DNA from 3 places in the Paenibacillus albicereus genome. Region 1 is predicted to be linked to each of the others. Evidence: riboswitches for the same ligand, from Rfam matches in the RefSeq annotation. Region 1 holds a riboswitch; each other region holds the start of a gene.

The links. Region 1 has a riboswitch for cyclic di-AMP ahead of HGI30_RS09230 (hypothetical protein). Riboswitches for the same ligand answer to the same signal wherever they lie in the genome.
Region 2: linked by a shared signal. The riboswitch ahead of HGI30_RS17760 (TrkH family potassium uptake protein) and the one ahead of HGI30_RS09230 (hypothetical protein) in region 1 are both predicted to bind cyclic di-AMP.
Region 3: linked by a shared signal. The riboswitch ahead of HGI30_RS01110 (C40 family peptidase) and the one ahead of HGI30_RS09230 (hypothetical protein) in region 1 are both predicted to bind cyclic di-AMP.

What each region holds. Positions count from the first base shown of each region.
Region 1 covers NZ_CP051428.1:2,126,744-2,128,998, reverse strand. Annotated here, with positions in the region: gene kdpA (potassium-transporting ATPase subunit KdpA) at 1-685, opposite strand, end outside; gene HGI30_RS23630 (potassium-transporting ATPase subunit F) at 710-790, opposite strand; gene HGI30_RS09230 (hypothetical protein) at 891-1,337, opposite strand; cyclic di-AMP (ydaO/yuaA leader) riboswitch at 1,499-1,694, opposite strand; gene HGI30_RS09225 (universal stress protein) at 2,023-2,255, shown strand, end outside.
Region 2 covers NZ_CP051428.1:3,958,592-3,960,846, reverse strand. Annotated here, with positions in the region: gene HGI30_RS17765 (CPBP family intramembrane glutamic endopeptidase) at 1-803, opposite strand, end outside; cyclic di-AMP (ydaO/yuaA leader) riboswitch at 1,051-1,226, shown strand; gene HGI30_RS17760 (TrkH family potassium uptake protein) at 1,297-2,255, shown strand, end outside.
Region 3 covers NZ_CP051428.1:243,663-245,917, forward strand. Annotated here, with positions in the region: gene HGI30_RS01105 (cryptochrome/photolyase family protein) at 1-763, opposite strand, end outside; gene HGI30_RS01110 (C40 family peptidase) at 894-1,397, opposite strand; cyclic di-AMP (ydaO/yuaA leader) riboswitch at 1,403-1,563, opposite strand; gene HGI30_RS01115 (hypothetical protein) at 1,795-2,022, opposite strand.

The DNA of each region.
Region 1 (2,255 bases):
CGTTGTTGCCCAGCTCCTTGATGGCGAGCAGCGAGGCGACCGGTCCGCGCGCGATCGTCTGCTCTTCGCCTTGCAGCGTCTGCGCGGCGGCGGACGGCTCCAGCGTCTGGGGCACGCCGAGCGCGACGAAGACGATGGCGAGGACAAAGGCGATCGGCAGCAGCACCCGCGTGATCGAGCGGACGAGATCGACGAAGAAATTTCCCATCGGCTTGCCGGCGATGCCGCGCATGAACGCCATCGCGGCGCACAGCCCCGTCGCCGGGGAGACGAACATCATGAAGACGATGGCGATCATCTGCGACAGATAGGACAAGCCGCTCTCGCCGCTGTAATGCTGCAGGTTCGTGTTGGTCATGAAGCTGATCGCCGTGTTGAACGCGAGCCTAGGCTCCATGTTCGCGATCGAGCTCGGGTTCAGCGGCAGATGGCCCTGCGTGCGGAACACGAGGTAGACGAGCAGGATCATGACGCCGTTGCTGACGACGAGAGCCGCGGCGTAGGATTTCCAGCTTTGGACGGCGGGCTTGATGCCCCCGATCCTGTAGAGGAGCCGCTCGGCGGGACCGAAGACGCGGTCCAGCGCGGTAGGCTCCGGGCTGTACGCTCGGTGCAGGTACAGGCCCGCCGGCTTGGCGAGCAGCAGCACGAGCAGCAGCGTGATTGCAATCGATATTCCTGCCATCATCGTAGGTGGCTCCTTCTTGGGTCAGAATTGGTCGGGGTGAAGCAGCACATAGACGAGGTAGAGGAAGACGGCGGCGACGAGCGTCCAGAGCAAGGCGATCATCGTTTTTCGCTTCCTTCCTGCATCTCTTTGCCGCACCAGGCGAGAAGCGCCAGCATGGCGGCAGTCAATCCGGCGAACAGGGCGAGCATGGCGATATCCATCATGAGAACGGCTCCTTTTTCATCGTGTCGAGCTCGCGGCCCGCCTCCTCCTGAATGAGGTAGAAGACGTCCCGGCCGTTTGTATGAATGACATGATCGGCTCCGAGCGCTTGATACACGCCTCGCGAGCTTCTTCCTTGCGTGACGACGAACAGGCGGCGACCGGTCCAGTCGCGGCAGATCTGCACGTAGCGGCAGCAGAGCGCCAGGCTGCTCTCGAACAGATAGACGTTCCCGACCCGGCAGTCCGGGATCGGATTGCGGTCCTTTTCCGCCGTATCGATTTGCATGATTTGACGGATGCCGAGGCTCTCGAGCCGCTTGCGCTCGCGGCTGCTGTTGACGATGGCCGCGCAGGGCATCCGCAGATGCTGCAGCTGTATCAGGAACCGCTCGCCTGCCGGGGTCGCCGGCGAGACGAGGGTAGTTTGCGGGTCTTGATCCATGGTGCTTCTCCTTCGGGGGTCAGGGGCGGCGGACAGCGGCGGACCGTCGTCCGCCATGGGAAAAAAGCGCGCAAAAGACCACAGAGGCAGCGGCCCCTGTGGTCTTGGTCAGATCACAAGCGTCATCATCCTCTCTCCCGATCGGAGCGCGGCGCGTCAAGCGTGCCGTGTCCTTGCGCCTACGAGGTTAGCTGTCGGATTCGGACGGTGAGAGTCGCCCTACTCGGAGGATGGAGTCCATGGCTCCATTCCTCCGGGATTCACCCCTGGAGCGGCCCGTGCCGACTCTCACATCGGCTCTGGCCTCTCCGTTTGGTTCCCCCGTTTCCCGTTTCGGAAACTCGGCGTTGTCAAAAGCTGGTCTGGATTGCTTGAGTCGAATCTTACACCCGGACTTTTCGCAAAGTAAAGCCGAAGCATCGCCAGAAAATCGGTACGAAACCAGCTTCTAGGATTCTCGGCTGCATCATATCTCCGTTTTTCTCTCCAAATCTCTTGATATCTCTCGTTTTCGATTTCCCGTCCAAATCGACTCCGGCCAGAAGGGACGGGCGCTTGCTTGCGAAACGGCCTTTTGGTCGCGCTTACATGAGCTGTTAGGACCGGATTCGCTCCCCGCGATTTTTTACATCCGCTCCGCCCGTCGATTAGGATAGGCGGCAACTTGGATCAAGGAGTGATGGACATGTCCGCGAAAGAATCGATTCTGGTGTGCGTCTCGTTCGGTCCGCACGGGGAGCGGCTCATCCGGCGCGGCGCCGAGCTGGCCGCGGCGGCGAGAGGCCGGCTGCTCGTGCTCACCGTGCTGCCGGCGGCGGAGGAGGCGCTCGGCCCGGAGCAGGAGCGCTGGCTCGGCGCTTGGAAAAAGGCGGCAAGCTCCGTCGGCGCGGAATTCCTGGCGCTGCCGGCGGCCGGGCG
Region 2 (2,255 bases), 1.8 Mb from region 1:
CCCCGGCGGAACGACGTGAAGCGCCGCATGACGATCGCGTAAACAATGGCGAGCAGCGTCATGACGCCGGACGGCAGCAGGTTGCCGAGCAGCGACAGGCGTTCGCCGAGCCGGTCCTGCTCCTCCGTGTAGGCCGCGTAGGAGGCAGGAACCTCGTAGACGGGCTGGAATCGCGTCAGCCGGCCTTCGCCCTCGAGCCGCTCGCCCTCGGCCAGGACGGTCAGCCTCGCTTCTCCGACGGTGATCCCATCGGCCTCGTAGCGGACGGAGTCGCCTTCGCCGGCGAAGGCGCGGCGGAGCTGGCCGATCCCGAGCTCGTCGGCCTGCCGCTGCACAGTCCGGTCCAGGGCGCCGCCCTCCAGCGGGGAGCCGCTGCTGTCGCCGCCGGACGGCTCGAGCAGCTGCTTCCAGCCGACGAGCTTGCCGCTCGTCATGCCGATCTCGACGAGCAGCCGCCGGCCGTCCTCGAAGTTCTGCGTCACCTGCCATAGATCGACGGGCACCTTGAGGCCGGCGCTGCTGTCCATCGTCTTGCCCAGCTTCTCCTTGGCGACATAGCCGGCCATCAGCCGGTCGGCCTGATGCACGGCATGGGCGTTCTGCGGAAGCGACCCCAGCTGCATCTGGGCGAAGTCGGCTGCCGCCGCCAACGCCTGCTCGCGGCTGACCGGATGAGCCGGCTCCATCTCCTCGCCGAGCCCCGCTGCCGAAGGGATGACCTGCAGCAGCAGGAATAAAGCGGCTCCGATCGCGCCATACCATACGTACCTTCGAAAAGCTTGATCGAGACGGGATGAATTCATTGAAGTCCTCCTTGCTGATGGCGCTGCCTGGTTGGATCCATGGTTTAACCTTACCACAGCGGCTTTCCTTTTATCCATGCCGCCCGGGCGTGCGGACGAGCCAGCGGCCAAAAGAGCGAGCGCGATGGGGATAGCATCCGCCGCAAAGTCCGCCAGCCCCGAATAACGAAGCAAATCGGCCGCCATCGCCCGCCGATGCGTTTGGTAACCTGTCCTTTATCCTATATAATCAAATCCGATCCTATAGAACTTTAAACTGCCGAATTCCGGACGATGCGCCGGAAGCGGGGGAACCAGCGCGGACGGCCGCTCGAGCAGCTGCCGTCCGCAGGGGTGAATGCCGCCGGGGACATGCCCCGGCGGTTAGGGCGGCCGTCACGCCCGAATCCGTCAGCTAACCTCGCAGGCTTCATGACAGGACTCACACAGGCGCTGGGCACCGGGTGTTTCCGGTGCCTTTTTGTCGTGTTCAAAAAAAGGAGACTTCCCGCCTATGACCGCATGGAGGCTGCAGCTCAAGCAGCTGCTCATCCCATCCCCGCCGCGGATTCTGATCGCCGGCTTCGGGCTCATCATCCTGCTCGGCTCGCTGCTGCTCATGCAGCCGTTCGCCACTGCGGACGGCCAGGGGACGCGCTGGATCGACGCCCTCTTCACCGCGACATCCGCCACATGCGTCACCGGCCTCGTCGTCGTCGACACCGGGACGCACTACTCGATCGCGGGACAGCTGATTATCCTGCTGATGATCCAGGTCGGAGGTCTCGGCTTCATGACGATGGCGACGCTGTTCGCGCTCGTGCTGCGCAAGCGGATCTCGCTCAAGGACCGGCTGCTGCTGCAGGAAGCGATGAACCAGGGCTCGATGGAGGGCATCGTGCGGCTGATCCGCCGCGTCCTGCTCTACTCGCTCGTCATCGAAGGCTGCGGAGCGCTGCTGTACGCGATCCGCTTCCTGTACGACATGCCGATCGGCCAGGCGGTCTACTACGGCATCTTCCATGCGATCTCGATGTTCAACAACGCCGGCTTCGACATCATGGGCGAGTACCGCAGCATGACCGCTTACGTCGCGGATCCGCTCGTCAATCTCGTCACCGTCTCGCTTGTCATCCTGGGCGGGCTCGGCTTCATCGTCCTGTCCGATCTGGTCGACTTCCGCAGGCAGCGCCGGCTGACGCTCCACTCCAAAGTCGTGCTGCTGGCGACCGGCGGGCTCGTATCGCTGGGCACGGTCGTCATCTTCCTGTTCGAGTACGGCAACCCCGGCACGATGGGGCCGCTCGACCTGGGCGGCAAGCTGCTCGCCTCGCTGTTCCAGTCGGTCGCGACGCGCACCGCCGGCCCGAACTCGGTGGATATCGGAGCGCTTACCCAGGCGAGCCTGTTCTTCATGATTATCCTCATGTTCATCGGAGCGTCGCCGGGCTCGACCGGGGGCGGCATCAAGAC
Region 3 (2,255 bases), 1.9 Mb from region 1:
CATCCAGGGCGAGGACGTAGGCCCGGCGGGCCGACAGCGCGCCGACATTCAGCCAGCGGGAGAGGCCGCTGCCGGCATCCTGCGCGTAGCGGTCGCGCAGCTCCTCGTATGCCTGCAGGCTGCCGCCGAGGAACCGGTCGAGCTGCCGCTCGGGCCGCTCGTCCTCCGGCACGGCGGCGGAGAGCGCAGCGGCGAGCTCGGCGGGCAAGGGCCAGCGGAGAAGCGAGAGCGGGGCCGTCGGCAGCTCTCCCGCGCGTACGCCCGGGGGCGGAGCGAGCCGCGAGCGGACATAGCCGCTCCAAGCCCGGTAGAACGGGGTGAACACGCGGTACGGCTCTTTTCTTCCCGTATGCTCCTGGAACTCGTCCAGATCGGCGAGCGGCACATCCTCCAGCGCCGTCCAGCGAACGCCCCGGCCGCGGCAGACGGCGGCGAGCCGCTCGTCCCGCCGCAGCGCGTAAGGCGTATGGTCGGCGGTGACGACGACCTCCCGGATCGGCTCCCGCTCGAGCAGCTCGTCCACCACTCGGGCAGGGTCGCCATGCAATAGATGCAGCCGCGCTCCCTGGGCTTCGTAGTCCTGGCGCAGCATCCCGGCGGTCCGCAGGAAGTGCCGTCCCGGATGAGACGCGGCGCGGCCGTCTCCGAGCAGCGCCGGATCGAGGATCAGGACATGGATGCCCGGCATGCCGAGGCTGGCCGCGTAGTCGAACGCGCGCAGATCGCCCGCCCGGAGGTCCTTGCGGTGGATGAACAGATACATGGATGTGCCTCCTTGGACCGGACGCAGCCGGTCATGCTCTTCTCCGTAATACCCGGCCCGAAAGCAAACAAACCGCAGCAGGCGCTCCGGGGAGGCTTGCTGCGGCTTGCTCGGCCGTGCTCGAAAGGCTCTAGTCGACGTCCGGACCGCCGTCCGGCTGGTCGGCGGCTTCGTCCGCGAATTTCTCGAACGTCTTGTCGTCCATGATGCGGCGGGCCGACAGGTAGCGCTTGGCGTAGTAGGACTCGCTCAGCTCGCTGATCGTCACGCCCCGGCTGGAGGAGGAGTGGGCGAATTTTCCGTCCCCGACGTAGATGCCGACATGGGAGACGCCCTTGCCGCTCGTATTGAAGAAGACGAGATCGCCCGCCTTCAGGTCGTCCTTGGCGACCTTCTTGCCCATGGCCGATTGCGCCGCGGACGAGTGGGGGAGCGAGACTTTGAACTGCTTGAACACGTAGGACGTGAAGCCCGAGCAGTCGAAGCCTTTCGAGGTGGTGCCCGCCGCTTTGTACGGCGTGCCGATGACGCCGCTGATGACGCCATCCATTTTGGAGCCTGCCGATGCGCTTTGCGCGCCTGCGGTGAACAGCAGGGCAAGTCCGAGTACGATTGCTGCGGCTTTCTTCTTCAAAGCTGTGGTGCTCCTTCCAGAGCCTACGAGGTTAGCTGTGGGGTTCGGTTGAAGGTTCCCTATGATTTCTCCGGCCTTCCTGCCTTGCGGCGAGGAGGGCGAAATCAATTCACCCTATAGATGGTTCCCCCGTTTCCATGTTCATGGAACTCGGCATGTTTGAACTTCTTCTGGAAGTGGTATTCTTTTCTTTAAGCTATTTTCCTCCCTTTCCCGACATATTCTCATAATTCTCATGTTCAAAAAGAGGATTGACAGCGCTTGCTTCGGGAGCGCGAGTCGAACGGCGCCTCGCCCCGTCCGTATTCGCTCCATTCGAACCATCAAAAAAAAACGCCCCTCGCAAGGGGCGTTTCACATTCGGCGCGTCATCCGCGCCGGCGGGATCCGATCCGGATCAGGCGGTGTACAGCGAGTTTTCCATCAGGGTGAGCAGCTTCGTGCGCATGCCCATCAAGCTCGTCAGCTCGGCCTCGCCGAGGTCGAGCCCTTCCGGCCGCAGGCGGGCGTGCTCGCTTTGCAGCGACTCCAGCTCCTGAGCGTTGCGATAGGCGCCGGCGCGGTCCAGCAGGTCGCCGGTCGCTTGGTGCAGCTGCTCGTAGTAGGCGTAGATTTTTTCAGTCATCTTCATTCTTTCCTCTCTCTCTGGATTGAAACTCTCCTCTAGCATGTCCTGCATTCGTGGGCTTCTATGCTTCATTAAAGCTGCGGATGATGATCGTCAGATCAACGGCAGATGAAGGTTTGGTGTTTGCGGGCGCTGCCGGAGCGGAGATGCGCTGGGCTTCCGGCCTGGATGTTATATACACCGTATCGGAATCCGAAAAACAAGACGAAATTGTCAGAGAATTTACACGA